Regions from separate parts of the Dactylosporangium sp. NPDC006015 genome, predicted to be linked through region 2. Evidence: riboswitches for the same ligand, from Rfam matches in the RefSeq annotation. Region 2 holds a riboswitch; the other holds the start of a gene.
The links. A riboswitch is a leader RNA that binds a small molecule or an ion and turns the genes downstream of it on or off. The one in region 2 is predicted to bind cobalamin.

Region 1: linked by a shared signal. The riboswitch ahead of metE (5-methyltetrahydropteroyltriglutamate--homocysteine S-methyltransferase) and the one ahead of bluB (5,6-dimethylbenzimidazole synthase) in region 2 are both predicted to bind cobalamin.

The regions. Positions count from the first base shown of each region.
Region 1 is NZ_JBEXUD010000015.1:119,074-134,288, reverse strand. Features, by position in the region: gene ABZ321_RS26715 (BTAD domain-containing putative transcriptional regulator) at 1-808, opposite strand, end outside; gene ABZ321_RS26710 (hypothetical protein) at 1,000-1,698, shown strand; gene ABZ321_RS26705 (carboxymuconolactone decarboxylase family protein) at 1,706-2,164, opposite strand; gene ABZ321_RS26700 (sigma-70 family RNA polymerase sigma factor) at 2,257-3,081, shown strand; gene ABZ321_RS26695 (hypothetical protein) at 3,121-4,107, opposite strand; gene ABZ321_RS26690 (OsmC family protein) at 4,251-4,820, opposite strand; gene ABZ321_RS26685 (hypothetical protein) at 4,832-5,422, opposite strand; gene ABZ321_RS26680 (LuxR C-terminal-related transcriptional regulator) at 5,546-8,140, shown strand; gene ABZ321_RS26675 (hypothetical protein) at 8,423-8,917, shown strand; gene ABZ321_RS26670 (TerD family protein) at 8,872-9,807, opposite strand; gene ABZ321_RS26665 (Clp protease N-terminal domain-containing protein) at 9,904-10,620, opposite strand; gene ABZ321_RS26660 (helix-turn-helix domain-containing protein) at 10,706-10,924, opposite strand; gene metE (5-methyltetrahydropteroyltriglutamate--homocysteine S-methyltransferase) at 11,089-13,326, opposite strand; cobalamin riboswitch at 13,457-13,679, opposite strand; gene ABZ321_RS26650 (DUF4437 domain-containing protein) at 13,716-14,609, opposite strand; gene ABZ321_RS26645 (TetR/AcrR family transcriptional regulator C-terminal ligand-binding domain-containing protein) at 14,693-15,215, shown strand, end outside.
Region 2 is NZ_JBEXUD010000019.1:3,399-18,613, reverse strand. Features, by position in the region: gene ABZ321_RS30235 (hypothetical protein) at 1-208, shown strand, start outside; gene ABZ321_RS30230 (helix-turn-helix domain-containing protein) at 172-1,137, opposite strand; gene ABZ321_RS30225 (NADP-dependent oxidoreductase) at 1,227-2,174, shown strand; gene ABZ321_RS30220 (hypothetical protein) at 2,403-2,882, opposite strand; gene ABZ321_RS30215 (hypothetical protein) at 3,382-3,882, opposite strand; gene ABZ321_RS30210 (hypothetical protein) at 4,243-4,644, opposite strand; gene ABZ321_RS30205 (alpha/beta fold hydrolase) at 4,743-5,555, shown strand; gene ABZ321_RS30200 (zinc-binding dehydrogenase) at 5,667-6,632, opposite strand; gene ABZ321_RS30195 (dienelactone hydrolase family protein) at 6,643-7,329, opposite strand; gene ABZ321_RS30190 (MFS transporter) at 7,371-8,816, opposite strand; gene ABZ321_RS30185 (HAD family hydrolase) at 8,886-9,578, shown strand; gene ABZ321_RS30180 (helix-turn-helix domain-containing protein) at 9,645-10,595, opposite strand; gene ABZ321_RS30175 (MBL fold metallo-hydrolase) at 10,667-11,407, shown strand; gene ABZ321_RS30170 (metallophosphoesterase) at 11,485-12,171, shown strand; cobalamin riboswitch at 12,290-12,494, shown strand; gene bluB (5,6-dimethylbenzimidazole synthase) at 12,532-13,152, shown strand; gene ABZ321_RS30160 (roadblock/LC7 domain-containing protein) at 13,208-13,714, opposite strand; gene ABZ321_RS30155 (hypothetical protein) at 13,711-14,049, opposite strand; gene ABZ321_RS30150 (S8 family serine peptidase) at 14,390-15,215, shown strand, end outside.

The DNA.
Region 1 (15,215 bases), on a different contig from region 2:
CCGTCGGCAGCAGGTGCGGCGCCGCCGGTGCCGGCGCGACCGCCGCCCGCTCCGGCAGGGCCAGCCGCGGGTCGTCGGTCAGGATCGCGTGCTCGAGCCGGCGCAGCTCCTCCCCGGGCTCCAGGCCCAGCTCGTCGGCGAAGTACCGCCGGGCCGCCCGATACGTCTCGAGGGCCTCCGGAGCGCGCCCTGACCGGTGCAGCGCCAGCATCAGCTGCCCGCGCAGCCTCGTGCGCAGCGGCTGCTCCGCGACCTGGCTCGCGAGCTCGTCGACCAGCTCCCGGTGCCGGCCGAGGCCGAGCTCCAGCTCCACGCACTCCTCGACCGCGGTGTATCTGCGGTCGGTGAGCCGCGCCGCGGCGGACTGGATGAGCCGGCTGTCGATGCCGTCGAACGCGGGGCCGCGCCACAGCGCCGCCGCCGCCCGGTAGCCCGCGACGGCCTCTGTGGCGCGGTTCACGGAGCGTGCCTGCCGCGCCTGGCGCAGCTCCTCCTCGAACCGCCACAGGTCCAGCTCGCCGTCGCCGATGCGCAGCCGGTACCCCTGTGCCTGCGTCACGATCGCGTCAGGGTCACCGTGCGTAGCGAGCAGGCGCCGCAGCGCTGACACGCAGATCTGCACCTGCACCCGTGCCGTCGACGGCGGCTCCTCGCCGTAGAGCGCCTCGACGAGCCGCTCGAGCCGCACGGCCTTGTCGGCGTCCAGCAGCAACGCGGCCAGCACCGTGCGCTGCCGCTGGCTGCCGAGGTCGAGGCGCTCCCCGTCGGCGGCCAGGACCTCGAGCGCGCCGAGCGCGAGATACCGCATGCACACTCCCCGATGATCGGGTCAACGGTACCGGAGGCGGCGGCAACCGTCGGTAGCCGCGGGTGCTGACTTCCGGCGGCATCTCGGGTACTGTCCGCGTGGCATTCTGCACCCGCCCCCGCTCGCGGCCGGTTCGCGGCCGGAGTGCGGAATCGCCATCGAGGAGGGCAGGGACCATGACGCAGCACGGGATGCGACCGTTTGACGATCGGCTCGCGAACGGTCACGCGCAGCTGAACAACACCGCGGAGCAGCAGGCGCCCCGCCCCGACATGAACTCCATCAACGCCCAGCACCAGGCGCTGCAGGTGCTGACGATGGCGCAGCGCACCGCCGAGGAGCACCTCGACGGCGCGAAGCGCGAGGCGGAGCAGATCCGCGCCGGCGCCCACGCCGAGGCCGGGCAGATCGTGCAGAAGGCCCAGGCGCGCGCCGACGCGCTGCGCGCCGAGGCCGAGAAGATCATCGCCGACGCGCGGGCGCAGGCCGACAGCATCGCCCAGTCGGCGGAGCAGTTCGCCGCCGAGACGGAGCAGAACGCCTCCGACGTCCTGGCCGAGGCGCAGGACCGCTCGGACAAGATCATCCAGCAGGCCCGCGCCAGCGCCCACGAGATCAAGCAGCGCGCCGAGCAGATCTACGAGGACGTCGTCGGTGGCCTGACCGCCAAGCGGCAGGCCCTGCAGCAGCAGATCGAGGCCCTGGAGCGCTTCGACCACGAGTACCGGTCGCGCCTCACCTCGTTCATGCAGCAGCAGATGCGCGCCCTGTGGGTCAGCCAGCCGCAGGTCGAGGCCGACATCGAGGACGCCGAGGCGGTCGCCGGCGAGCTGGTCGCCGGGCCCCGGCACGAGCAGCAGCCCGAGCCGGAGCCGTCGCGCGACGTGTGACCCGCCGTCACTCCCAACGGGTGCCCGCGGGCACCCGAAGGGTGGTGTTGATGCGGTTGAAGAAGTTCGTGACCGCGACCATCAGCACGAGCGCGCCCAGCTGCCGCTCGTCGTAGTGCTTCGCGGCCTCGGCCCAGATCTCGTCGGTGACCGCGCCCGGCCGGTCGGCGAGCCGGGTCGCGGCCTCGGTGAGCGCGAGCGCGGCCCGTTCGGCGTCGTCGAACGTCGGGTGCTCGTACCAGGCGGCGACGGCGAGCAGCTTGTCGGTGCCGATGCCGGCCTTGGCGCCGCTCACACCCCCGGCGTCCACGCAGGCGCTGCAGCCGTTGATCTGGCTCGCCCGCAGGTGCACCAGTTCGAGCGTCTGCCGCGGTACGCCTCCCGCGTACACCTGCTTGTACAGGTGCTGGATCGCGGCGGTGATGTCGGGCTGGGTCGCGGTGTTCTGGATTCGTGGTGTCGTCATGCCATTGCGACGTCCGCCGCGGCCGGAAGGTAACGCGTTACCTTTGCGGTCCCGTGGACGTCGTGATGGTGACACCGCATTGGGGGAACGCCGTGACCGACGAGTTCGATGCTCACCGTCCGTATCTGCACGCCGTCGCGTACCGCATCCTCGGCAGCCACGCCGACGCGGACGACGCCGTGCAGGAGGCGTGGTTGCGGCTGGCCCGGACCGGGTCCGAAGGCATCGACGACCTGCGCGGCTGGCTCACCACGGTCACCTCGCGGATCTGCCTGGACACGTTGCGGGTCCGTGGCCGGCGCGGCGAAGAGCCGCTGGAGCTGCTCGTCGGCTCCCTCTCCGACGACGCGGACCCCTCGCGGGAAGTGCTGCTCGCCGAGTCGGTGGGTCTCGCGCTGTACGTCGTGATGGACGCGCTCACGCCGGCGGAGCGGGTGTCGTTCGTGCTGCACGACGTGTTCGAGGTGCCGTTCGACGCGATCGCCGGCGTCCTCGGGCGCAGCACCGCCGCCACGAAGATGCTCGCCAGCCGCGCCCGGTCCCGCGTGCGTCTCGGCCGCCCCTCAGCCGCCGACCAGGCCGCCGCCCGTCAGGTCATCGACGCGTTCCTCGCCGCCGCCGGGCGGGGCGACGTCGCCGCGCTCCTGACCGTCCTCGCCCCCGACATCGAGCTGCGCGCGGCCGGCACTCTCATCCGCGGCGCTACCGCCGTCGCCACCCAGGCCACGACGTTCGCCCGCCCCGACGCCGTGGTCCATCCCGCGCTCATCGACGGCGTTCCCGGCGTCCTGGTCACGGTCGGCGGCCGCCCGGTGACGGTCATGGCCTTCACCGTCACCAGCGGCGTCGTCACCAGGATCTCGACGCTGACCGACCCGGCCAGGCTCGCCCAGATCGTGCCCTCCTGGGTCGCCTGACCGCCGCCTTTATCCGTCGCTATCCGTCGCTATCCGACTTCATCCGTCGAACGGGTCCCAGTGGGCGGCGTACCGCAGCAGCGAGCGGGCCAGGTCGGGGTGCGCCGCCGCCCAGCGGGTGTCGAAGACGAACCACTGGTCGAAGCCGAAGAAGCTGTCGATGTGCCGGGCGACCTGCGCGATGTGCGGCTCCAGGCTGACCCGCGTCCCGGCGAGCGGCTCGGCCGTCAGGTCCTTGAGCACCCGCTGGTGGATCAGGTCGTGCTCCGCCACGGTGTCGATCCCGGCCGGCTCGGGGTCGTAGCCGCCGAGCCGCGCGAACCGCTCCATCGCCGGCCCGATGTCGCCGTCCTGCGGCCCGACGAGGGCGCGCAGCAGCCGCGCGTCGTGCGGCCAGCCCAGTGCCTCCGGATCGGCGGCGTCGCGCAGGTGCCCGGCGAGCTCCGGCAGCGTCAGCCCGGGGAACGCCACCGCGCCCGCCAGGTCAAGGTTCGTCCCGGTGCCAGGGTGCTGCCAGCAGGTGCGGACCGAGTAGACGCAGTCCGGTCCGGCACCCGCGGGCCGCACGGTCTGCACCGGCACGTCGTGGTCGAAGGCCCCGTCCGACGCTCCCGCGGGCAGCGGCCACCCGTCCCACAGCAGGAACGCGACCCGGTCCGGCGCCGCGGCCACGTCCTCGATGAAGTAGTAGGCCAGGTCGACCTCGTCGTCGTCGGTGCGCACCCGCAACGTGTGCTCGTCGAGCCGGATGAAGGTGCCGTCGTCGTCGCCCTCGACCCAGAGGTGCTCGTCGAGCAGCCCGCGGAGCTCGTCGATTGTGTCGGGGCGGGGCAGGTGCAGCTCCCGCGCCTCCGCGAAGATGGACTCGAGCCCGTAGACCCCGCCGTCGAGCTCGTCGCCGACCCAGCCGTCCGGGTCCTCCTGGTCCCAGCCGCGCCGGAACCACTCCAGCACCGTCGCGTCCGCGACCCTGATCACCTGCTTGCTGAGCGGCGACTCGTCCCGCCACCGGCGCACGAAGTACACGCCGCAGAGCTTATGTCCTTACCGGCGTCAGGACGGGCCTGCCCAGTGGCGGGGCGTCGCGTCCGGGACCAACGGTGATGCGCACATGTGGGGGGTTCCTGTCGGTGTGGGGCCTCTGTGGCTGAGTGGACGCGTTGGCCGGTTCAAACGGTTGCGACCTCGATCGTGACCGGGACCACGTTGGTGAGGACGTCGAGGACGGCCGAGCGGGCCCGGGAGTGCTCGACCAGGTCGCGCAGCTGGTCGGCGGGGGCGTCGCCCGTGACGGTGAAGCGGACGGTGATCTGGCCGAAGCCGTTGCGGACGGCCGGGTCGAGGCCGAGGACGCCGTTGAGGTCGAGGTCGCCGGTGACGGTCGAGCGGACCTCGGTGAGGCGGATGCCGCGGGCCGCGGCGGCGGTCGCCAGGCCGGCGGTGAGGCAGGACGCGAGCGCGTGCAGGACGAGCTCCGGGCCGGCCGGGCCGTTGTCGCGGCCGGCGAGGACGGCCGGGTGGTCGGCGTCGAACTGGAACGTGCGCTCGTGCGTGCGCTCCTCGCCGCCGCCGGAGTAGTCGTGGATCGTGCCGCGGTTGTGGGTGCCGCTGATCCACTCGTTGTGGGCCCGGAACTGGAACGCGGCCGCGGCCGGGTTGCCCCGGACCGCGTCGGCGGTGGCGGAGAGGGCGGTGACGTCCACGCCGTTGCGGCTGGAGTCGTCGCGCGTCGAGGCCATGACTGCGCCCGTTACGAGGCGACGGGACGGCCGAAGGTCACCGCGTCGCGCACGGCGGCCGGGGTCGAGGCGTGCAGCGCCTGGTCCGGGCGGGCGCCGAGCGCGTCGTTGACCGTCGAGAACGCCAGCCGCAGCGCCACGAACACCGTCATCGTGAAGATCTGCGGGTCGCTGAAGCCGGCGTCGCGCAGCACCTGGACGTCCGCCTCGGTGGTGCCGTTCGGGTCGCGGGCGACCTTGCGGGCCCAGCCGGCCATCGCCCGCTCCTCGGAGCTCAGGCCGGCGTCGCTGCCGGTGAGCACCCCGGCGGCGGTCTCCGGTTCGCTGAGCCCGGCCAGCTTGCCGCCCCAGGCGAGCGCGCAGTACGAGTCGCCGAACGCCGACGCGCAGGCGGTGACGAGGATGCCGCGCTGCCGCAGGCTGAGCCGGTCGCCGGCGTTCGCGTTCCGGAGCAGCTCGAACAGCCCCGACAGCGTCTCCGGCTGGTACGCCCACAGGCGCGAGTTGTTCATCACGTACCCGAGCTCGGCGACGTCGTCGTCGAATAGGCGCTGCGCCTCGGCGGTCGGCTCGGGGGTCGCGAGAAAGCCTGCGGTGTCCATGCTGCTCCTGTCCGGTGGTGTACTGACCGCATCAGCTTCGCCGATGGGCCCCGCCGGGTCATCCGTACGTTGCACGGAACCTCCTACGGAGTTTTTGTCAGACCTGCCGGGGAGAATGCGGGCATGAGCGTCGAGGGGCAGGGCCGGGCGGCCGGCGTCACCGATCGCGAGGCGGAGGTGCTGCGCGCGGTCGGGGAGCGGCTGCGCAACCGGGAGATCGCCGAGCGGCTGCACCTGTCGGTGCGGACCGTGGAGAGCCACGTCGCGGCGCTGCTGCGCAAGCTCGGCGTCGCCGACCGGGCGGCGCTGGTCGAGGCCGGTGCCGCGCTGCGCCGTCCGGCCCGCTCCACGCCGGCCCTGCCCGCGCCGCTGACCAGCCTCGTCGGCCGGGACCGGGAGGCCGGCGAGGTCGGGGTGCTGCTGCGCGAGCACCGGCTCGTCACGCTGACCGGGCCGGGTGGGGTCGGCAAGACCCGGCTGGCGTTCCGTGTCGCCACGGGCGTCACGGCCGACGCGGGCGGCGTGGGCGGCGCGGCTGGCGTGGGCGGTGCGGGTGGCGTGGGCGGTGCGGGTGGCGCGGGTGGCGCGGGTCGCGCGGGTGGTGCGGGTGGCGCGGGTGGCGTGGGTGGTGCGGTGTGGCTCGCGGACCTGGCGCCGGTCACCCCGGATCTTGTCGGTGACGTCGTCGCGCGGGCGTTGGGTGTCGTGCCGGAGCCGGGCTGGTCCCTGACCGACATCCTCGGCGACGCCGCCGCCGGCCTGCCGGGTCTGCTGCTCGTCGACAACTGTGAGCACGTCGTGGCGGCCGCCGCCGACGTCGTCGCCACGCTGCTGCGCGCCGGCGGGCCGTTGCGAGTCCTCGCCACCAGCCGCGAGCCCCTCGGCGTGCCCGGCGAGGTCACCTACCAGGTGGACCCCCTCGATGTGCCGGCCTCCCCGGACGCGGCGGACATCGCGGGCAGCGCGGCGGTGCGGCTGTTCGTGGACCGGGCCGCGACCGCCGCGCCGGGGTTCGCCCTGACCGACGGCGTCGCCCCCGCCGTCGCCGCCCTCTGCCGGCGGGTCGACGGCCTGCCGCTCGCGATCGAGCTGGCCGCGTCGCGGCTGCGCACGTTCGGGCCGGCCGAGCTCGTCGAGCACCTCGACCAGCGCTTCGACCTGCTCTCCGCGGGTGCCCGCACCGCCGGTCCGCGGCACCGGACCCTGCGCAGCGCCATCGACTGGAGCTACGAGCTGCTCGACGCCGACGAGCGCGCCCTGTTCGACCGGCTCGGCGCGTTCCCCGCCGACTTCGACTTCGACGCCGTGCAGGCGGTCCACGGCGACGCGCGGGCGGCGGTCAGAGTGCTGCCGGCGCTCGTCGACAAGTCGCTCGTGTCCACTGCCGGCGGGCAGCCGCGCCGGTATCGGCTGCTGGAGACGATCCGGTCCTATGCCGCGGAGCGCCTCTGCGCCGGCGACGCCGAACCCGGCGCGCGCCGCCGCCACGCCGCGCACTTCCTCGCCTTCGGCGAGCGCGCCGCCGAGGGGCTCAGGCACGCCGAGCAGCGGGCGTGGTTCCTGCGCGTCTCGACGGAGCAGCCGAATGTGCGCGCCGCGTTCTCGTACAGTGTGGACACCGGCGACACCGAGTCGGCCTGGCGCTGGATCGCGGCCCTGGAACGGTTCTGGGACCTGGCCGGGCAGCGCCGCGAGGCGCAGGAGTGGATCCAGCGGACCCTGGCCGCCGGCAAGCCGCCCGCGACACCGGCGGCGGTCGCCGGGCTCGCCGCGGCCAGCGCCGTGCTGCACCCCAGCGACGCCGGCACCGCCTTCGACCTCGCCGAGCGGGCGCGGCGGCTCGCCACCGGCCACGACCCGCTGACACGGGCGACCGCCGCCCGCGCGGTCGGCATGTGCTCGACCTGGATCCGGCCGGAGCTGAGCCACCCCGCGCTGCGCGAGGCCCTCGACGGTTTCCCCGAGGACCGGGGGTGGGACCGGGCGCTCACGATGCAAGGTCTCGTGCTGGCATCGCGGGCACTGAGCGAGGCCCTGCAGTGGGGCCGCGACAGCGTCACCCTGTTCCGCCACGCCGGCGACCACGTGTATGCGGCCAACACCCTGTTCATGATGGCGCAGCGGGCCATGGCGGCCGGCGTCGCCGACGACGACATCCACGCCTGGCTGACGCAGAGCCGGGCGATGGCCGAGGCCGCCGGCAGCGAGGCCGACATCGTCCACGCCGACGTCGGCCTCGCCCAGTGGGCGTTCGTCCGCGGCTCCACCGCTCGCGCCGCCGACCTCATGCACGACGTGCTGCCGGCGCTGCGCAGGCTCGGCGACCGCCGCTGCGCGGGACGGGCGCTGTTCGTCCTCGGCGAGCACGCCAGGCGCACCGGCGACCTGCCCCGCGCCGGCGAGCTGCTGCGGGGCTGCGCCGAGGCGGTCCTGGTCGCCGGCCAGTCGGTGGTGCTCGTGCAGTCCCTCGAGGCACTCGCCGCACTCGCCGCCGCGCAGGACCAGCCCCGGCCCGCCGCCATCCTGCTCGGCGCCGCGTATCGCCAGCGCGAGTCGTCCGGCCCCCACCTACGCCCGTCGAAGCCGGCCGACGAGGACCTGCACCGCGACCTCGCGACCACGCTGGGACGCCCGGCCTTCGACGACGCCTACGCCGAAGGCCGCACCCTGACCCCGGCCGACGCCCTGCGCCGCGCATTACCCGAACCCGACGCGTAACGACTCACGCCATCGGCGGACGCCTGCCGCGCCGAGCTCGGCGCCGCTTCGGTTGATCCCGCAGCCAGCGACGGCCATGCCTGCCGCGGCGGCTTGGCAGCGCTTCGATTGACCCCGCAGCCAGCGGCGGCCACGCCTGCTGCGACCGACTCGGCGTCGCTTCGGCTGACCCCCGCAGCCGGCGGTGCCACGCCTGTCACGACCGACTCGGTGCCGCTTCGATTGACCCCGCAGCCAGCGGCGGTCATGCCTTCCGCAACGGCGTGGTGGGACGATGGCTGGGTGAAGCTCGAGTCGCTGCTGCCCGCCGGGGCGCGGTCTCCGGCGGACTACCTCCGGGCGGCGCAGGACCTCCGGCTCGACCAAGCCGGGCTCGACGCGCTCGCGGGTAGCGGGTATTCGTTCGTCCGGATGGCGGTGGCGCGGCGACCGCAGGCCGCTGCCGGCACGCTGGTGCGCGTGCTGGACGGCGACTACGACTGGTGGCAGTTCAACGATCTGCTGCGCGTTGTCGCCGGGCATCCCAATGCCGACCGTGGCGTGCTGCTGCGCGTCCTGCACCATGTCGCAAGGCTGCTCGAGGCGGCGGAGGTCCGGCCGTACGTGGCGGCGTTGACGCTGGCGGGCCGGCACGAGCTCACCGAGGCCGAGGTGCTGCGGCTGGCGGCGTTGCCTGGGAGCTCGCGGCGGCTGCGGCGGCGGCTGCGGACGGTCGTCGCGGGGCGGGGTGGTCAGCTCTTGCCCGGGACGGTCACCCACTTGATGCCCCAGTTGTAGGCGGCGTCGACGGCGTCGTTTCGGTACTGGCCGGGGGCCTGGACGATGTAGCGGGACTCGCGGCGGACGACGAGTTCGCCGTTGATGTTCTCGATGAGGAACAGGGCGGCGGCCCGCGCCATGACGGTGCACTCGTCGAGGCGCATCTCGATCGGGGCGCCGTGCTGGGGGAAGAGGGTGGCGACGGCGTCGAAGCCGGCGAACGAGGTGGCGCCGGCGTAGATGCTCGCGAAGATGAGAATCCGGCGGAACTTGTCGGTGTGGTCGAGGTTGATGACGAGGTTCTCGCCCGCCTCGTTGGCGCCGGTGCGGTCGTCGCCGTTGAGCATGATGTACGGCGGGCGGTCCAGCGCGCCGAAGCTGCCGCCGATCGGGTGGACGATGCCCTTGCGGCCGTCGACGTGTTCGTACAGGCAGCACAGGTCGAGGTCCAGGTCGGGCGGGTGGGCGGTCTTCTGCTTGCCGAAGAGGCCGCGCTTGCCGAGGGAGCGCATGCTCCAGTTGAGGTTGACCCGCAGCGACCCGGACCGGCCGCCCTGCTTGGTGAGCGACACCGTCGGCGCCTGCCTGGTCAGTGTCACCTTCGTCAACCGCACCGGCGCGGCGGGAGCCGCAGGTGCGACGATCGACGGCTCCACCCGGCCCAGGTCCACGAACACCGTGTCGGTGACCTGGTTCCCCGCGGTCGCCTTCCCCTCGTGCCGGACCGCCCCGGCCGGGTGCGCCGGCTGGTTGTAGAACACGAAGTCGTTGTCGTCCCGGACCTTGCCGTTGACCAGCAGCAGCGCCGAACCGCCGGCGTCGGGCACGCCGGCGCCGGACCGCCATCCCACGACCGCGCGGACCGCCGGCGCCTGTACCGGCAGGTTGGCGCCCTTGCGCATCGACATAGTGAAACCCCTCCCCGTAGGGGGCAATTTGCCCAAACGTCATCCGGCCACCCGCCACCGCCCTCACCCTGTAAGCAGTGAGGCCGGACCGTGTCGTTACATCGTTTGGCCGGCAATGACGGCGGGGAGGGCGCCGGGTGAGGTGGCCGTGCGGCCGGTGGTTCGCTGGTACCGGGCGACGAGGTCGTTGTGGCGCGAACGGTGCCACAGGCGGCGGTCCGCGCGGAGGATCAGGTTGCGCCGCGGCGGCGGGAAGGACCGGCCGAGGTCGGCGAGGAGCCCGGCGATGTCCACGCCGGCGGTGTCGAGCGTCCAGGCGGCGCCGGGGTCGAGCGCGGTGAGCGCGAACGCGAGATGCTCCGTGCGGTGGTCCCGCTCGCGGCGGGCGAGGGCGAGCCGGAGCGACGCCTCGAAGGCCGCCTGCGCGTCGAGCCCCATCGGCGGCCGCTTCTGCGCGGACCACCGCCGCGCCTTCGCGGCGCCGAGGGGCAGCAGCGGCTCCCGCCAGGTGACCCGGTCGAGGGCCGTCGGGGTGACACCCTCGAGGAGCCGGTCGATGTCGAGCCCGAGCGACGCGAGGACCTGGCGGTCGTCGGCGACGCCGGCGCCCAGCGGCGCGGCCCGGCACGCGGCGTCGAGGATCGCGGGCTCGGTCGCGCCGTGCCGGGCGAGCACCGCGGCGACCTCGTCGGTGCCGGTGGTGAGCGCGAGCAGCAGGTGCTCGCTGCCGGTGCGGGGGTGGCCGAGCTCGCGGGCCCGCAGCACGGCGCAGCCCACGGTCCGGCACAGGTCGGGATGGCTACCGCGGAACATCAGTCCTCCTCGCGACGACGATGCGATCGGTGATGGCGATCAGTGGCGGCGACCGGCGTTCGCGGTCGACGGTGGCAGCGGCGCATCAGTCGTCGCCGGTGCCGCGGTGCTTGCGGTGCACGGTCTGCTTGGTGACGCCGAGCCGCAGCGCGATGTCCTGCCACGACCATCCGTCCCGGCGGGCGGCGGCGACCCGCTCGGCCTCCAGCTGCTCGGTCAGGCGGCGCAGGCGGGCGACGGCCCGCAGTGCGACGTCGTGGTCGCTGTCGTGCGCGGCGCGACCGAGCTCGTCGATCACGGTCATACCGTCAGCATAAGCTGACGACGCGGAAATCGTCAACATGTGCTGACGCCAACCGGGGACGACAGGCGTGCAGCGCGCCGGGCTTCGCTGTACACAGGCCGCAAACGCCAACGGCACGTGCCGACCCCGACGTGAGGCGCCGGCACGTGCCACGGCTCCAGAGATCAGCCGGCGCGGACCTCGGCGGCGGCCGCGACGAGATGCCGCAGGGACGCCTCGACCTCGGCGTAGCCGCGGGTCTTCAGGCCGCAGTCGGGGTTGACCCACAGCCGCCGGGCCGGGACGGCCGCGACCGCGTGGCGCAGTGCCTCGGCCATCTCCTCGCGCGACGGCACCCGCGGCGAGTGGATGTCCCACACCCCGGGTCCGACGCCGCGCCGGTACCCGGCGGCGGCGAGGTCGCCGAGGACCTCCATCTTCGACCGGGACGCCTCGATGCTGGTGACGTCGGCGTCGAGGGCGTCGATCGCGGTGATGACGTCGCCGAACTCGGAGTAGCACAGGTGGGTGTGGATCTGCGTGTCGTCGGCGACGCCGCTGGTCGCGAGCCGGAACGCGCCGACCGCCCAGTCCAGGTACGCCCCCTGCGCCGCCCGGCGCAGCGGCAGCGTCTCGCGCAGCGCCGGCTCGTCCACCTGGATCACCCGGATCCCGGCGGCCTCGAGGTCCCGGCACTCGTCGCGCAGGGCGAGCGCGACCTGGTCGGCGGTGGCGGCGAGCGGCTGGTCAGTGCGGACGAACGACCATGCGAGGACGGTGACCGGGCCGGTGAGCATCCCCTTGACGGGCCGGGTGGTCAGCGACTGGGCGAACGTGGCCCACCCGACCGTCATCGGCGCCCTGCGGGCCACGTCGCCGTGCAGGATCGGCGGGCGGACGCAGCGGGAGCCGTACGACTGCACCCAGCCGTGCTCGGTGGCGGCGAACCCGGACAGCTGCTCGGCGAAGTACTGCACCATGTCGTTGCGCTCCGGCTCGCCGTGCACGAGCACGTCCAGGCCGAGGTCCTCCTGCAGCCGGACGACCCGCCGGACCTCGGCCCGCATCAGCGCGGTGTAGCCCTCGTCGTCGAGGGTGCCGGCGGCCAGCGCGGCGCGGGCCCCGCGCAGCTCGGCGGTCTGCGGAAACGAGCCGATCGTGGTCGTCGGCAGGTCGGGCAGCCCGAGCAGTTCCTGCTGGCGGGCGGCGCGGGCGGTGGAGTCGCCGCGCCGCCGGTCGGCGGCGGTGAGGGCGGCGAGCCGGGCGCGCACCTCGTCGTGCCGCCACGCCGCCGGGGGCGGGGGCAGCGGCGCGGGCAGGTGGGCCGTGCCGTCGCGCAGCGCGCGGCCGAGGAGCACGACCTCGTCGACCTTCTGCCGCGCGAACGCGAGCCGCTCGTGCAGGCCCGGGTCGAGGCGGGTCTCGACGGACAGGTCCACCGGCACGTGCAGCAGCGAGCAGGACGTGGACACCGCCACGTGGTCGGCCAGGCCGGCGACGACCGCCCCGGCGGCGACCGCGGCGCGCAGGTCGGTGCGCCAGACGTTGTGGCCGTCGACGAGCCCCGCGACGATCGTCCTGCCGCCCAGGGGTCCGGCGGCCGCGAGCCGGTCGAGGTTGCCGGGGCCGGCGACGAGATCGAGGCCGATCGCCTCGACCGGCGTGTCCAGCAGGGCCGGCAGGGCGTCGCCGATCTCGCCGAAGTACGTGGCGACGAAGAGTTTCGGCCGGGCCCTGAGCGCGCCGAGCCGGGAGTAGGCGCGGCGCAGCGCGTCGATCTCGTCCGGGCCGCGGTCGGTGGCGTAGGCGGGCTCGTCCAGCTGCACCCACGAGACACCCGCATCCGCGAGGGCGGCGAGGATCTCGGCGTAGACGCCGACCAGGTCGTCGAGCCGGGCGAACGGGTCGTCGCCCTTGGCCAGCAGCAGGAACGTGGCCGGTCCGACCAGCACCGGCCGGGTCTCGAGGCCCAGGGCGCGGGCCTCGGCGTGCTCCCGCAGCGCCTTGGCCGGGTCGGCGGCGAAGACGGTGTCGGGTCCGATCTCGGGCACCAGGTAGTGGTAGTTGGTGCCGAACCACTTCGTCAGTTCGAGCGCCGGCTCGGCGTCCACGCCGCGGGCCATGGCGAAGTACGTGTCGAGCTTCGACAGCCCGAGCGCGGTGAACCGCGTGGGTGTCGCCCCGACCGCGACGGCGGTGTCGAGGACGTGGTCGTAGTAGGAGAACGTGTTCGACGGGATCGCCGCGAGGCGGGCGTTGCGCAGCGTCTGCCACACGTCGGCGCGCAGCGTCGCCGCCGTGCGCTCCAGGGTGTCCTCGTCGATGGTGCCGGCCCAGTAGGCCTCGACGGCCCGCTTCAGCTCGCGGTTCCCGCCGATGCGCGGGTAGCCGAGCACGGTGCTCAGCCCGAATGTGGTGCTCATGTGTCCCCTCGGTGCACAGTCACGACGGCCGGACTGGCACGGGGGGACGCCACCGGCCGCGCGGCGGCGCGCCGCGTGGGCCGGTCGATGGCGTCGGCCGTCCCGCGCGGCCTCCGACCACCGCACGCCGGGCGGCGCGCGGTGCGCTGGCAGGTCTTCGGACTCGCGGGCGTGACCCTGGATGTCGTCCAGGGTCGCCTACTGGCCGTCGCTTCCCAGGCCTCGCGGCCCAGTGCTCAATGACGGCGGTCGTTCCCACTCACCGCTGCGGGGCAGTCCCGGATTCGCACCGGATTCCCTGTTGCCACGGCCGGTCCCGGGGGACCGGCCGAACCAGCTGCACTCATCACCATACATACGCACCGCCGCGGGAGCGGGTGTCGGCTGCGTCACTGGTGCGTGGGGTCGCTCCAGCGGCCGATGCTGCGGGAGCGGACCGGCTCGATGAACCGCGGCGCGGCGCTGTGCGGGAAGCCCTCGCCCCAGTTGGTGGCGTCGCCGTGCATCTGCACGCGGGCGTTGTCGGTATACCAGTCGACGAGGTCCGCGTCGGAGCGCACGATCCACGTGCAGCCGGCCTCGGCGTCGGCGGTGAAGTCGCCGTGGCGGATCAGCGGCGGGCGCCAGAAGTACGTGCCGGGCCACATCTTGCCGAAGTTGTAGTCGAAGCCGCCGTCGAGGCAGTACGCCTCCTCGGAGCACGGGTGGTGTGCGAGCGGCACCTCCCGCCAGCCGGGCTTGGCCTTGATGAGCCGGGTGTAGAAGCCGGTCTTCTCGTCGCGGTGCAGCAGCTTGATGAACAGGCCCGGCACCGGCGTGCCGCCGAGGTCGAAGCGCATCGGGGAGCCGTCCTTGACGTCGATCCACGGCATCCGGGCGCTGTCGAGCACGACGAGCTTCTGGTCGGGCCGCACGGTTTCACGGTCCTTGGTCTCAGGGTGGAAGTGCCAGTCGCCGTACTCGCGGAACAGCAGGATCTCCGTGCCGGCCGCCGCCTTGACCGGCGGGGTCCACACACCGGCGGGCGCGGTCCAGTAGCCCTCCGGCCCGAGGACGGTGTCGCCGATGACGACCTCGCCGGACAGCACGAACCATTCGGTGTCCGCGTCGTGTACGCCGGCCGGCCGCGACCAGTCGCCGGTGAAGCGGACCTTCAGCGAGGCCGACCCGTCCTCCTCGTCGTAGCTGAGGTTGCGCTGCTCGGCGGTGCCGGTGGCGTGCTGGAACTCGGCGAGGTGCCAGATCAGGTCACGCTCGTCGACGATCTCCACGTGCGGGCGCATGGGTGCCTCCAGGCTCGGCAGCAGTTTCCGGTGCGGAATGTATCGCTTAATAGTTTCGCGTACAAGGTGTACCGTCAACGCTCGTGACCCGACCTGGCCGACCCGCCGGCCCCACCTCCGACACCGAGACCGTCGTGCTGACCGCGGCCCTGGAGCTGCTGCTGGCCGAGGGTGCGGCGGCGCTGACCGCGCAGCGGCTGCACCAGGTCACCGGCGTGTCCCGGTCGACCATCTACCGGCACTGGCCCACGCCCGGCGCGGTGCTCGCCGCGCTGATCGACGTCGCGCCGCTGCCGCCCGGCGCGCCGACCGGCGAGCCGGCGCAGGACCTGCACGCCGCCGTCGACCAGCTGTGCGACCGGCTCCGCGACCGGCCCGTCGGCGCGTTCCTGCAGGCCCTCGTCGTTGCCGCCGCCTCCGACCCGGCGGCGGTGCCGCTGCGCCAGCGGTACGTCACCGACCTCCTGGCGCCGTTCCACACCGTGCTGCGCGCCGCGGGCGCCCCGGTGAAGGACCGCGAGGACGCGGTCGCCGCGATCGTCTCGCCGCTCCTGCTCGACGCGCTGCTGCTGGACCGCCCCGCCGCCCGCGCGCGGGCACACCGCA
Region 2 (15,215 bases):
CTACGTCGCCGATCTGCTGACCCGGATGCCACCACGTGACCGGGAGCGCATCCGGTGGGTCGTCGAGACGCAGCAGTTCCGTACCGCCGCCGCCGATGCCATCGCGTCGGAGGCGGCGGCTCCCTCGGTCGCGGCTTCCGAGGCTGCGGCTTCTGCGGCCGATGCGTCGGGTCAGGCCGGTGCGGAAGCGCGGAACGTGTTGCGGTAGGCCATGGGCGGGACGCCGATGGCGCCGGCGAGGTGCTGGCGCATGGAGGCGGCGGTGCCGAAGCCCGACTCCGCGGCGACCCGGTCGACCGGCAGGTCGGTCGTCTCCAGCAGGCGCCTGGCGTGCTCCACCCGCTGGCGGGTCAGCCACTGCCCCGACGTCATGCCGACCTCCTCGCGGAACCGGCGGGAGAACGTCCGCACGCTCATCCTCGCGTGCGCCGCCAGCTCGGCCAGGGAGATCGGGCGGTCGAGGCGGCCGAGGGCCCACTGCCGGGTCGCCGCCGTCGTCGCCGTGGACGGAGCCGGGACCGGCCGGTCGATGTACTGCGCCTGCCCGCCCTCCCGCCACGGTGGCACGACGCAGAGCCGGGCGACCCGGTTGGCGACCGCGCTGCCGTGGTCCCGCCGGATCAGGTGCAGGCACACGTCGATCCCCGAGGCGGCACCGGCCGCCGTCAACACGTCGCCGTCGTCGATGAACAGTACAGACGCGTCGACGTCGATCTGAGGGAACGTGCGCTGGAAGTGCTCGGCGTCGTTCCAGTGCGTGGTGGCCCGGCGGCCGTCGAGCAGCCCCGCCGCGGCCAGCACATAGGAGGCGGTGCAGATCGACACGATCCTCGTCCCGGGACGCCGCCGTCGCAGCGCCGCGGCCAGTGGAGCGGGCAGCCAGTCGCGGGGCCCGTCGGGCGCGCACACGAACGGCGGCACGACCAGCGTGTCGGCGGTGTCGATCGCGGACGCGTCGTGCTGGACGGCGACGTCGAAGTCGTAGCCCGTGCGGACCGGGGCGCCGTCGAGGCTGCACGTCACCACCTCGTACAGCAGCGGCCCGGCGGTGCCGAAGATCCTGCTCGGAATGCTCAGCTCGAACGGATACACCCCGTCCAGGGCAAGGACGACGACCCGATGCACGGTGGCTGCCATGGCCAGATCTTTGCACATACTGGCAATGTGGCCACTCGAAAGCGGCACCCGTCACGGCGACGCTGAACGCACACACGTCGTTCGAACAGATGGGAAGCAACAAGATGCGCGCGATCGGTCAAGACGGGTTCGGCGGTCCCGAGGTGCTGCGGGTCGTGGAGGTGGACCGCCCCCAGCCGGGGATCTCGGAGGTCCTCGTCCGCGTCCACGCGACCGCGGTGAACCCCACCGACCTGTGGCACCGCACGACCGGCGGCCTGCTCGGCACCACGGTCCGGCTCGGCTGGGACGTGTCCGGCGTCGTCGAGGAGACCGGCCTCGGCGTGACCTGGCTGCGCCCGGGCGACGAGGTGTTCGGCATGCCACGCCTGCCGGAGGCGGCGGGCACGTACGCGGACTTCGTGACATCACCGGCACGGCACCTGGCCCGCAAGCCGGCCCGACTGTCCCATGTGGAGGCCGCGGGCCTCGGCCTGGCCGGCCTGACCGCGTGGCAGGCGGTCGTCGACACCGCAGACATCCAGCCGGGCCAACGGGTCCTGATCCACGCGGCCGCCGGCGGCGTCGGCCACCTCGCGGTGCAGATCGCGAAGTCCCGCGGAGCGCACGTCATCGGCACCGCCAGCCCCGCCAAGCACGACCTGCTCCGCGACCTCGGCGCGGACGAGGTGATCGACTACACCGCGGTCAAGTTCGAGGACGCCGCCACCGACCTGGACGCCGTGATCGACCCGATCGGCGGCGAGTACGGCCCCCGCTCCCTCAGCACCCTGCGCCCCGGCGGCATCCTGGTGTCCCTCGCCTCGCCCGCCGAGGCGTACCTGGCGGACGAGGCCCGGCAGCAGGGCCGCCGGGCCGGATTCCTGCTCGTGCAGCCCGACCACGCTGGGCTGCGGTCACTCGCGGACCTGGTCGACAAGGGCGAGCTGCGGGTCGTGGTCGACACCGTCCTGCCGCTGGAGGAGGTCGCACGCGCCCACGAACTCGTCGCGACCGGCCGCTCAGCCGGAAAGGTCGTCCTCACCGTCGCCCACTGAGCCGCCGCCTGTTAGCTGCTGACGGTGGCTTGACCGGCCGACAGTCTGCCTCGCCGCTGGCCGGCTGCGCACGCCCTTCCTGGACCGGGCCGTGTTCAAGTCGCCGTCGGCCCGCGAATCCACATCGCCGGCCAACCCGTCGTGGGCCCGCAAAGCCACCGTCGGCGGCTAACCCCGTCGGCGGCGGCTGACCCGTCGTCGGTCGCTTCCTGGTTCATGAACAACCCCCTATTGGCTGGAGGCCCATAGGACGATGGCGCCGGGGTGCGTGGTCTGACGGGGTTCCACGAACTCCGTGGTCGGGTGTAGTGAGAGACAGTGATCCGCCCAGGTGAAGACGCCGCGGACCGGGCGGCAGCCGGAGGCACCCTCGGTGTTACCGATCATCGGCCAGCCCTGGTCACGCAGGGCTGCTGCGGTGAGGGTCATGACCTCCGGGTTCGGCGCGCCGTGGCGGCTCCATACCTCGTACAGGCGCAGGCACGGGACGTGGACGCCGAGGCAGCTGGGGGCGAGCTGGTGGACGTTCAGCTCGTCGGGCAGCGACAAGAAGTCGGCGTCGCGGACCCCCGTCCTCGGTGGGCCGCCTGACGGATTGAGCGGGATGACGAAGAACGAGAGCTGATAGCAGCAGGTGAGGAATACCGCCGCGGTCGCGAGCATCGGGATCGCCAGCAGGCGCCACCAGCCGGGGACCCGCATGCGCATGCCGGGGAGCATCGCACAACATCGAGCACCACATGCGGCGGCGAAGATGTCTCCGGGGCTTGGCGACACCTCACCTGGCGAGGTGTCGCCAAGCCCCGGAGACGAGCGAGACAGCCCTTAAGCCGTCGCTGCCTAACCGTCGCTGGGTTAGCCGTCGCTGGCTAAGGCGTCGGCGGCCAGCTAACCGGCAGGCTCGTCGTCGGCAGGCGGACTGCCGGCGCCGACCCCGTCGCTGACTGCGTCGCGCGTCAGGCCGCGCGCCCGCTACGTCGCCCGCGCCTGCTACGTCGCCCGCGCCCGTTGGGTCGTCCTCGCTGGCGGCGGTTCCTGAACCACTCCCGAGCCGCGGACTCGTCGGCCGGCGACTCGTTGAGGAGACCGATGCCCGTGACGTGTTCCGACCCTCACACGGTAACACCGGCCACCAAATCGTAGTTTCGGCGCGGAGCGGGCTCACTACGCATCGTAGTACGTGGTCGTGGTGTTGGCGAATCGTAGGTCAGCAGCCCTTGATGCGGGAGGCGCAGCGGTCGGCGGCGGCGTTTGCGAGGGTTGTGACCATGCCGGCGGGGGTGGTGCCGACGGTCATGTCGTTGAGCCACAGCACGAACTCGCCGCGGCGGACGGCGACGATGTCGGCGGTGACCGCGATGCCGAAGTCGGTGTCGCCGGTCATGCGTACCCCGAAGGCGCTCTGGCCGAGTGTCGGCGGCACCTCGGTGGGCGCGAGCGTGAAGCGGACCGTGATCCCGGCGAGCTCCTGGCTGAACGACTTGCACGTGGTGACCGCGGCGGCGAGCCGGTCCATCGCCGTCGCGGCGCCGCCGGTCGGGAAGTGCACGAGCGCGTGCGTCAGGTACGGGCCGACGGCGCCCTTGCTGTACGTGACGGCGGCGGCCGTCGTGCCGTCGCCGGTCACCGGGTCCAGCGAGGGGCAGCCGGGAAAGTTGCCGCCGAGCGTGACCGCGCCGTTGTCGTTGGTGGCCGCGGCGATCGGCACGAACCCGTCGGGCAGGTCCGCCGCGGTCAGCAGCGCGGGCCGAAGATCCTCCGAAGCGGCAGCCGAAGCCGAAACTGAAGGAGACGAAGCCGAAGGAGACGAAGGCGAAGGAGACGAAGGCGCCGAACCCGACGAAGGCGAAACCGCCGGAGGCACAGCCGGAGACGGGGAAGCCGCAGGGGGAACAGGAACGAGTGCGGTGGCGGGCGCGGAGAGTGCCGGGGCACCGGTCACCGCGAGGGCGGCCAGAGCGCCCACCAGCCTGTGAACCATCCTCATCAACCCGACGCTACGGACGCCAAACCGCATATATGCGGTTTTACCCGATATTTACGCCACTAGGGCCGAGCAACAACGACCTCACGCCCCGAGCTGGCCGAACGTCGTGTCCGCCTCGTCGTCGATCAGGAACCCGGGCCCCAGACGCCTGGCGACCGCACGTGCGTCCACCGACATCCACCGCTGCATGCTCACATGCGCCGGGTCCGCGATGTGGTACCGGCAGCTGCCGCCCCACCAGCCCGGCTCATACGACACGACGTCGACGAGCCGCCCCGAGAACGGGAACCTCGCCCGCACCTGCTGCGGGATCGTGCAGCCGTAGTCCTCGAAGTACGGCTGCACGGTCAGCATCGCCAGCAGCCGCCCGCCGTCCTCCCGCCAGGCCCGTAACCGTCCGGTGTGCTGGTGCGTGCCGTTCTGCCGGGTCTGCTCCCGATAGTTCCAGAACGCTTCATCGTGTACGAGTTGCGACGCCGCCATGCGTGCATTGTGTCGATGTGACATCTGTCTATCGCCCGTCGTTGGACACCGTTGGACAACTCGCTGCGCGGCGGCCGCCGGGTGCTAGCGTCCGCACGATGACGACGCCACCGTACGCCGGCACGCCCGCGGTCAGCTTCACCAGCGGCGGCGAGCGCCTCGCCGGCGTCCTGCACCTGCCCGCCGGGGACGGTCCGCACCCGGTCGTCGTGCTCCTGCACGGCTTCCCGGGCAACGAGCGCAACTTCGACCTCGCGCAGGCGCTGCGCCGGGCGGGCTACGCGGCGCTCGTCTTCCACTACCGCGGCTCGTGGGGCATGGGCGGCGACTACTCGTGGCGGCACGTCCTGGAGGACTCCGCCGCGGTCGTGGCCGCCGTCCGCGAGGAGGCGTTCGCGGCCACGCACCGCCTGGATCCGTCGCGGGTCGCGGTCGCCGGCCACAGCCTCGGCGGGTTCGCGGCGCTGATGACCGCCGCCGCCGACCCCGCCGTCCGCGCGACCGTGTCCGTCGCCGGGTTCGACGTCGGCACCGCGGCGCAGCTGTGCGCGGATCCGGTGGTGCGGGCCGAGTGCGTGGAGGCGCTCGGCAGCGACCTGCTTCCGCTGCGCGGCACCAGCGGCGAGGCCCTCGTGCGCGAGATGACCGCCGCCGGTCCCGCCTGGCGCCTGGCCGGCCTCGCCCCCGCGTTCGAGGGCCGCCCGGTCCTGCTGATCGGCACCGGCCGCGACCCCGTCACCCCGCACGAGGTGCACCATGTGCCGCTGGTTCGCGCGTACGAGCAGCGGCCGCACATCCTCCTCGAGCACACGCTCTTCCCGACCGACCACGCGCTCTCCGACCACCGCCTGGAGCTCGCCGGCACCGTCACCGCCTTCCTCGACCGCCACCTCGCCCCGCCGGCCCGATGACAGTCGTTGCGCGAACGCCGTCAGCAAGGCCAGCCGCGTGGCGTGAAGCCGTCGCGACGCCGGTCGCGTGGCGTGAAAGGCCGTCAGCAAGACCGGTCGCGTGGCGTGAAGCTATGAGCGGGGCCGGTCGACGGTGAGGACGAGCTTGCCGGTGGTGCGGCGGGCGAGCAGGTCCTCGTGGGCGCGGCGGGCGTCCTGCAGCGGGTACGCGGGCCCCACCTGCGGCCGCAGGACCCCGGACGCGGTCAGGCCCAGCAGCTGCCCGAGGGGCCCGGCGAACGCGTCCGGGCGGGTGAGGACGGGGCGCAGCCAGAAGCCCGCGACGGCGACGCTGCGGTCGGCGAGGAGCGAAGGGTCGACGGGCGGGCGGCCGAGGCGGGACGAGTCGCCGTAGGTGACCAGCCGGCCGAGCGGCGCGAGGACCTCCAGCGCGGCCGTGAACGCGGGCCCGCCGGTCGACTCCAGCACGACGTCGACCGGTGCGCCGCCGTTGGCGGCCAGGACTCGGGCCGGGTAGCCGCCGGGGTCGCTGTCGACGGCCGTGTCGGCGCCGAGGGACACGGCGAGGTCGCGCTTCGCGGGGCTGGACGCGGCGGCGATGATCCGGCCCGCGCCGAGGTGCCGGGCCAGCTGCACCGCGAGGGTGCCGACGCCGCCGGCGGCGGCGTTGACGACGACCGTCTCGCCGGGGCGCAGGGCGGCGCTGCCGTGCAGCAGGTGCCACGCGGTGAGGCCCTGCACCAGCAGCGCGAGCGCGGCGCCGTCGGCGACGGCGTCCGGCACGTCCACGGCGTCCACAGTGGACACGACGGCGCGCTCCGCGTAGCCGCCGCCGGCGAAGGTGAGCGCCGCGACCCTCCTGCCGCCGGTGGTGCGCCCCACGACCTCGGTGCCGGGGATGAACGGCAGGGTCTGGCCGCCGCTGTACGTGCCGAGCGTGCGATACGTGTCGGCGTAGTTGACGCCGGCGGCGCTGACGTCGACGAGCAGCTGGCCGGGGCCGGGCTCCGGGTCGGGGACATCGGTGAGCGAGAGGACCTCGGGGCCGCCGAAGCGGTCGCAGCGGATGGCGCGCATGCGTCCAACCCTACGAGGCCGTGATCAGCTCCAGGACCCGCCGCCACGCGTCGGCGGCGGGCTCCGGGCGGTACGTGGGAGGACCGGGCAGCAGGAAGGCGTGCGGCGTGTCCGGGTAGACGACGACCTCGTGCCGCACGCCCGAGTCGCGCAGCGCGGCGGCGACGGTGGCGACGTCCCCGGGTGGCACGACGTGGTCGGCGCCGCCGACGAGGAACAGCAGGCGGCCCGTGATGGCGGGGGTCAGCGTCACCGTCGGCTCGGGGCGGCTCATCGGGATCTGGGTGCCGGTGAGCCAGCCCGGGTAGAGCACCGCGGCCGCCGCCAGCCCGAGCCGCGCGGCGGCGAGATAGGCGGCGTGCCCGCCGACGCTCAGCCCGACCATGCTGACGCCGGCGGGGTCGCCGCCGAGGACGTCGACCGCCGCCGCGACGTCGGCGACGACCTCGTCCCGGTCGAGGCCGTGCAGCAGCTCGAAGCCGCGGGCCCGCCCCTCGTCGTCCTGCGGGAGCTCGACGCCGGGTGCGCTGCGGTGGTACAGGTCGGGCACGGCGACCAGGCAGCCCTCGGCGGCGAGCCGGTCGGCGAACGCGCGGACCGCCGCGTCGATCCCGAAGAGCTGATGGCCGACGACGACCCGGTGCTGCGGACCGGTCGACGCCGGCCGGGCGATGTACACGCCGGCCACGCTAGCCATCGCCCATCCACAGCGACCAATAGCGAGGCCGATGCCGGCGATCAGTCCTCGGATGGCACCCGCGACGGGCGTCCGGCCGCGACGGGCGACGGGCCGGGCCCGTCCCGGCGGCGGTCTCGGCGGCGGTCTCGGCGGCGGTCTCGGTCGAGGGCGGCGAAGAGCAGGCCGAGCGCGGCGAGTCCCAGGCACAGCGCCGCACCGTGGGCCATCGCGGCGGTGTGACCGCCGGGCGCGGCCGCCGTCGCCAGGAAGATGCCGCTGACGGCCGCGATGCTGACGCTCGCGGCGAGCCGCTGCGACAGCTGCAGCAGCGCGGCGCTGAGCCCGTTGGCGCCCGGCGGCGCGTGGGACAGGGTCAGCGCCTGGTTCGGCGAGTTGACGAAGCCGCCCGCCGCCCCCGTCACGAACTGCCCCACCGCGAGGGCCCACACCACCTGCCCCTCCGGAAGGAGCTCGACCGAGGCGATCGAGGCCGCGATGCCGGCCACCGCGACGCCGAGCGCGACCGTGGTCCCCCGCCGCCGCAGCCCCGAGGCGAGCGCCGACGTCAGTGTGAAGCCGACCGCGCTCGGCAGTGCGATCGCCGCGGCGGCGAGCGGCTGGTGGTGCAGGCCGTCCTGCAGGTACAGCGACAGCACCAGGTTGAGGGCGAGGGTGGCGCCGAAGTAGCACATGGCCACGAGCACGCCGAGGACGTAGCCCCGGTTGCGGGTCAGCGCCGGCAGCAGGATCGCGGTGCGGCCGAGCGCGGTCCACCGGCGCTCCCACGCGAGGAACGCCACCAGCCCCGCGCCGGCGGCGAGCAGCCACCACGCGCCGCCGCCGGTGCCGGCGAGCGGCAGCAGCGCGGCGAGGGTGGTGCCGCCGAGCAGCAGCAGGCCGCCGAGGTCGAGGTCGCCGGTGTGGCCCGCGGGCCGGCCGGGGGGCAGGAAGCGCAGCGCGAGGGGGATCGTCACGACCGCGAACGGCAGGTTCGCCACCAGGACGAGCCGCCAGCCGGACCCGGGTCCGGCCGCCTGCAGCACCGCCCCGCCGAGCAGCGGCCCCAGCATGCCGGCGACCCCGCCGACGAAGGCGTAGGCCCCGAGCGCGCGGGCGCGGGCACGCCCGCGGAACAGGTCCTGGAACAGCCCGATGATCTGCGGGTTGACGGTGCCGGCGCCGAAGCCCTGCACGAGCCTGGCCGCGGCGACGACCCAGCCGTGCCGGGCGGTGGCGGCCGCGATCGCACCCGCGGCGAACACGGTGAGGCCGCCGACGAAGAGCAGCCGCCTGCCGTACAGGTCGCCGAGCCGCCCCGCGGGCACCAGCGCCAGCCCGAACGTCAGCGAGTACCCGGCGAGGATCCACTGCAGCGACGCGGTGCCGGCGTGCAGCGAGCCACGCAGCGCGGGCACGACCACGTTCAGCACCGACTGGTCCAGCAGCGTGGTGAACCCGGCGCCGAGGCAGACCGCGACGACCCACCGCGCCCTGACCCCTTCCACCGGGCGATCGTATACCTGCTTTTCCGATCGGAAATAGGGTTATGAACGTCACCCCGTAGAGTGCGCGGCGTGGAGCTGTGCGGCGTCCTGCTCGACCTCGACGGCACCCTGCTCGACCACGAGGCCGCCGTCGGCGCGGCCCTCCTGCGCTGGCTGCCCACGATCGGGGTCGAGCCGGACGCCGGCACCCGGACCCTGTGGGCGACGGTCCAGGAGCGGCACCTCGAGGCGTGGCGGGCCGGGCTGGTCACGTTCCAGCAGCAGCGCCGCGGCAGGCTCCGCGACTTCCTCGCCGCGCTCGGCACCCCCTGCGAGGACGACGGGCGGCTCGACACCCTCTTCTCCGGCTTTCTGCTGATGTACGAGCAGTCGTGGGCCGCCTACCCCGACGCCCGCCCGGCGCTGGCGGCGATCCGGCGGGCGGGACTGCACACGGCCGTCCTCACCAACGGCATCGAGGAGCAGCAGACCGCCAAGCTCGCCCGCATCGGCCTGCGCGACCTCGCCGGCCCCGTCTACACCGCCGAGACCCTCGGCCTGTTCAAGCCCGACCCCGCCGTCTTCACCGAGGCGTGCCGCCGCTGGGGCCTCGCCCCGGAGACCGTCGTGAGCGTCGGCGACCGCCACGACCTGGACGTCCTCCCGGCCCGCGCCGCCGGCCTGCACGCCGTCCACCTCGACCGCCCCGGCACCGCCCCACCCGGCGAGGCGCACCGGATCGGCTCACTGCGCGACCTGCCCGCCCTCCTGCTCCCCCACTGAGCCGCCGGAACCGCCGCACCGCCAAGCCGGAAGCGGCGGCCGTGAAGCCGGGCGGAGCGGGCGGCGTCAGGGGGTGCGGAAGCCGGCGCGGTACGAGTGCGGCGGGATGCCGACCTGGCGGCGGAAGTGCGGGCGCAGGGCGACGCCGTCGGTGAAGCCGCACGCGCGGGCGACCGCGTCGATGTCCAGGTCGGTGGTGGTCAGGACGTGCTGGGCGCGCAGGACACGCTGCTGGAGCAGCCAGCGCAGCGGGGACGAGCCGGTCTCCTCGCGGAAGCGGCGGTCGAACGTGCGGCGGCTCAGGTGGGCGGTGGCGGCGAGGCGGTCGACGTCCAGGGTCGGGTCGTCGAGGCGCTCCAGGGCGAAGCGCATCGCGTCGCCCACGGCGTCGCCGTCGCGCAGCCGCGGGACCGGGCGCTCGATGAACTGGGCCTGCCCGCCGGCCCGGTGCGGGGCGACGACGAGGGCGCGGGCGGCCGCGTTGGCGAGCGCCGGGCCGTGGTCGCGGCGCAGCAGGTGCAGGCAGGCGTCGAGGCCCGCGGCGCTGCCGGCGCTGGTGACGACCAGGCCCTCGTCGACATACAGCACGTCCTCGACGACGTCGACCGCGGGGAAGCGGGACGCGAACTCGGGCAGGTGCCGCCAGTGCGTCGTGGCGCGGCGGCCGTCGAGCAGGCCGGCCTCGGCGAGCACGAACGCGCCCAGGCACAGCCCGACCACGGTGGCGCCCTCGTCGTGCGCGCGGCGGAGCCGGTCGAGGATGCCGGGCGCGACCGGCGCGCCGCCGGGCACCCGCCAGCCGGGCACGACGACGACGCCGGCGGTGTCGAGGTCGTCGAGGTCGTGCGGGGCGGTGAGGGCGATGCCGGCCGTCGTCGTCAGCGGGCCGGGGTGCTCCCCCGCGGTCCGCACGTCGAAGGCGGCCGCGACGCCGAACACCCGGGGTGCCACGGCGACCTCCAGCATCGGCGCGCCGTCGCCGATGAGCACCCCGACCGTCGTCGCCGAGCGCGTCATGGCTTGATCGTATCGGAGGATGGCGTTCCAGCCACTGCCGGCGCGCGCCGGGACCGGCGAAGGTGAAGCCCATGACGATGCAGTTCCAGCGGTTCGGCGGCCCGACGGTGGTGTTCGGCGTCGGTGGCGTCACGTTCATCACCGACCCCACGTTCGACCCGCCCGGGCAGTACCCGCTCGGCAGCCGCGTGCTGACCAAGACCGAGCCCGCCACCGGCACCCCCGACGACGCCGGCGCCGTCGACGTCGTGCTGCTCTCGCACGACCAGCACCCTGACAACCTCGACACCCTCGGTCGTGCGTTCGCGGCGTCGGTACCGGTGGTGCTCAGCACCCCGGCGGCGGCCGCCCGCCTGGGCGGCCAGGTCACCGGCCTGGAGCCGTGGTCCCACACCGACCTGCCCCGGCCCGGCGGCGACGGCTACGTGCGGGTCACCGCCGTCCCCGCGCAGCACGGCCCCGATGGCACCGAACACCTCACCGGCCCGGTCACCGGGTTCGTCCTGCACGGCGACGGCCTGCCGACCGTCTACGTCAGCGGCGACAACGCGTCGCTGGACGTCGTCGCCGCCGTCGCGGAGCGCTTCCCGTCCGTCGACGTGGCGATCCTGTTCGGCGGCCGGGCCCGCACCGCGCTGCTCGGCGACGCCGACCTCACCCTCGGCGCGGCCGGGATGCTGGCGGCGGCCAGGCTCCTGGACGCGAAGACCGTGGTGCCGGTCCACGTCGACAGCTGGGCCCACTTCACCGAGGGCATCGCCGACGTCCGCGCCGCGTTCGAAACCGCGGGCAGCGCACACCTGCTGCGATAACCACGGGACCGCCACGGGACCGCGGGCGCCGCGCACCCGCCGCGGTAGCCGCGCGCCGGCCGGGGTAACCGGCAGGGGTGCTCATCGCCCACCTCAGCGACCTCCACCTCGGCGCGCAGCCGCCCGACCGGTTCGACCGCGTCATCGCGTACATCGGCAGCCTCCGCGAACCGGTGGACGCCGTGCTCGTCACCGGCGACGTCGCCGACCACGGACTCGACGCCGAATACGCCGCGTTCGGCCGGCTCCGGACGCTCGGTGTGCCCGTCCTCGCGGTGCCCGGCAACCACGACGACCCGGCCGCCTTCCGGACCGACCGCGCCGAGACTGTGGCGGGGGTGCTGTTCGCGCTGTGCGACTCGTCGGTGCCCGGGCACGCCGAGGGCTGGCTCGACGACGACACCCTCCGGTGGCTCGACGGCACCCTCGCGGCGGCGACGGGCACGCCCGCGCTCGTGTGCTGCCATCATCCGCCGGTACCGGTGGGCAAGCCCGCGGCGGACCAGGTCCGCCAGCTCGGCGCCGGGCGGCTCGCCGAGGTCCTCCGCCGCCACCCGGACGTGCTCGCCGTCCTGTGCGGGCATGTCCACAGCGCCGCCGTCGGCACGTTCGCGGGCGTGCCCGTGCTCGCCGCGCCGGGCGTCGAGTCGACGATGGTGCTGCCGTGGGAGCCCGAGGACCGGCCCGAGCCGCCGCCGGCGCTCGCGTTCCACCTCGTCGAGGACGGCCGGCTCACCACTCACTACCGGCTCTGCGTGCCCTGAGCCCTGACGGTCCGCGAATGCCGCGGACTGAGCCCCTGCGGTCCGCGAATGCCGCGGACTGAGCCCCTGCGGTCCGCGAATGCCGCGGCCCGGCCGGGCCGCCGCGTATGCTGCCGGACGGCACGAACTGAAGCGAGGTGCCCCGGGCGACCGGGGAGAATCGGGAAGCCGGTATGAATCCGGCACGGGCCCGCCGCGGTGATCGGGGAGCTGCCGTCCATGCGCACCAGCGGTGCGCGGTCACTGGCCTCAGGGCTGGGAAGGCGGACGGTGCAGGCGTTGATCCGAGAGTCCGAAGACCGGCCTCGCGGTCACCGGCCGTCCGTGACGGGCGGCCACGAGCAGCGGGAGCCTGCCCTGATGAGCACCGACCTGTACGACGTCGTGCACCGCCGCCGCGACGTGCGCGGCCAGTTCACCGGCGCGCCGATCCCCGCCGACGTCCTCGACCGCGTGCTGGGCGCCGCCCACGCCGCGCCGAGCGTCGGCCTGTCCCAGCCGTGGGACTTCGTCCTCGTCCGCGACCCCGCCCTGCGCGGCGCCTTCCACGACCACGTCCGCACCGAACGCGACACGTTCGCCGCGACGCTCGACGCCGACCGGGCCGCGGCCTTCGCCCGCATCAAGATCGACGGGGTGCTGGAGTCGACCCTGTCCGTGGTCGTCACGTACGACCCCGGGCGGGGCGGCCCGGCGGTCCTCGGCCGGCACGCGATCGCCGACGCCGGCCTCTACTCCGTCTGCCTCGCCATCCAGAACCTGTGGCTGGCCGCGACCGCGGAGGGGCTCGGCGTCGGCTGGGTGTCGTTCTACCGCGAGCCGTTCGTCCGTGAGCTGCTGGGCGTCCCGGCCGGCATCCGCCCGGTCGCCTGGCTGTGCCTGGGCCCGGTGACCCACCTGGAATCCGTCCCCGACCTGGAGCGGCACGGCTGGCGCCGCCGGGCCCCGCTCGCCGACGCCGTGCACCACGACCGCTGGTAGCCGGCGCCGCGCGGGGCGGGCACGGCGCCGGGCGGGACCGGAGCCGGGGCGGGGCTCAGAGCAGCGCGGCGAGCTGCTGGCAGGTCGGGCGGGCCTCCAGGTGCAGGCGGGCGACGTTGAGCCCGTCGCTGCCGAGCACCGCGAGCAGCGTGCTGCCGTCCACGGCGTACACGGTGAAGTAGCCGCCGTCGTTGCGCATGGTCGCGTCCCGGAACGGTGACTGCCCCAGCACCAGCGCCACCTGCCGGCCCAGGCCGAACGTCGTCGCCGCCAGCGCGGCCGCGTCGTGCGGCTCGGTGCCTCCGCCGGCGTCGTACGCGCCCAGGTCATAGGTGACCAGCAGGCCGTCGACGCCGGCGAGCACGCTGCCGCGGACCCCCGGCACGCGCAGGCGCAGGTCCGCCATCGCGGCGCGCACCGGGGACAGGGCGGCGTCGAGCGGCTCGGGCCGCGCGCCGAACTGCGGCGACTGCAGCTGACCGACGCCGCCCCCGGGCTCGAGGCCCTCCCTGCGCGGCAGGCCGTCCTCGTCGGGGGCGCCGCCGAAGAAGCCGGACGTCACAGTTCGAGGCCCTCCTCGATCGCGCGCAGCTGGTGGCGGGCCAGCGCGAGGTTGGCGCGCGCCTTCGCGAGCGCGACGTACAGGAACAGCCCGTGACCGTTGCGGGAGTGCAGCGGCCGGATGATGTGGTACTGGCTTTCGAGCGTGATGAGGATGTCCTCGATCGGCTCGCCGAGACCGAGCATCTCGATGGTGCGCAGCTTCGCCCGCACGACGTCGGTGTTGCCGGCCGCGGCCACCGTGATGTCGAAGTCGGCGCCGCCGCCGAGGGTGCCCAGCGTCATGCCGCTGGTGTAGTCGACGAGCGCGACCGCGAACGCCCCCTCGATGTTCATCGCGCTCTTCAGCGCGACATCCAGGTTGTTGCTCAAATCCGTGCCTCCTGAGCTGGTGCGGGTGCCGCGGCCAGCCTCGCACGAAGCGATCTTTCGCTGCACCCTTCGACGCAGCTTTTAGCCAGACGGCTCATAGCCGGCTGGCTTCTCAACCGATCCACCGGTCACTGCCGGTGAGCGCACGCAACTCATAAACAGTTTTGACGGCGCAGATCGTCGCCGTCTGTTCACCGGGGTGACCTTCGCCGGTCGCGTCCTCCTACCTTCTGCTCCAGCCCTCCGGGGTCGGCGTCAACCGGACCCGGCCACGGAGCTGGCATCCCTCGGAGGAGGTCTCACCGTGTTCCACCGAATTACGGCGGCCGGCGTCGCGCTCGTGGCGGGGCTGGCCGGTGCCTTCGCGGCGGCCGCGCCGGCGGCGGCCGTCGCGCAGGGCGCGATCCTGTACGCGGACAGTCCCGACGCGGTGGCAGGCCGCTACATCGTCACGCTGAAGGACGGCTCCACCGCGATCGCCACCCAGGCCCAGCGGCTCACCGGCAGGTTCGGCGGGCAGACCCGGCACGTGTTCGACAGCGTGCAGCGGGGCTTCTCGGCGAACATGTCCGTGCAGCAGGCGCAGCGGCTGGCCGCAGACCCGGCCGTCGCGTCGGTCGAGGCGGTCCAGCGCATCACCGTCCTCGACACCCAGAACAACCCGCCGAACTGGGGCGACGACCGCATCGACCAGCGGAGCCTGCCCCTGAACCAGGCGTTCACCTACCCGGCCGGCCCCGGGCAGGGCGTCACCGTGTACGTGCTGGACACCGGCCTCAACGCGAGCCACACCGAGTTCAGCGGCCGGGTGAAGCAGGGCACCGACATCGTCGACGGGGACAGCAACCCCGCCGACTGCCACGGCCACGGCACGCACGTCGCGGGCACCGCCGTCGGCACCACCTACGGCATCGCGAAGAAGGCGAACCTCGTCTCGGTCCGCGTCCTGAACTGCCAGGGCTCCGGCACCAACGACGACCTGATCGCGGGCATCAACTGGGTGCGCACCAACGCCCAGAAGCCGGCGGTCGCGAACTACTCGATCGGCTGCGGCAGCCGGTGCAGCAGCCAGGCCATGGACAGCGCCGTGTCGAGCCTGATCAGCTCGGGCGTCCAGTTCGTGCAGGCGG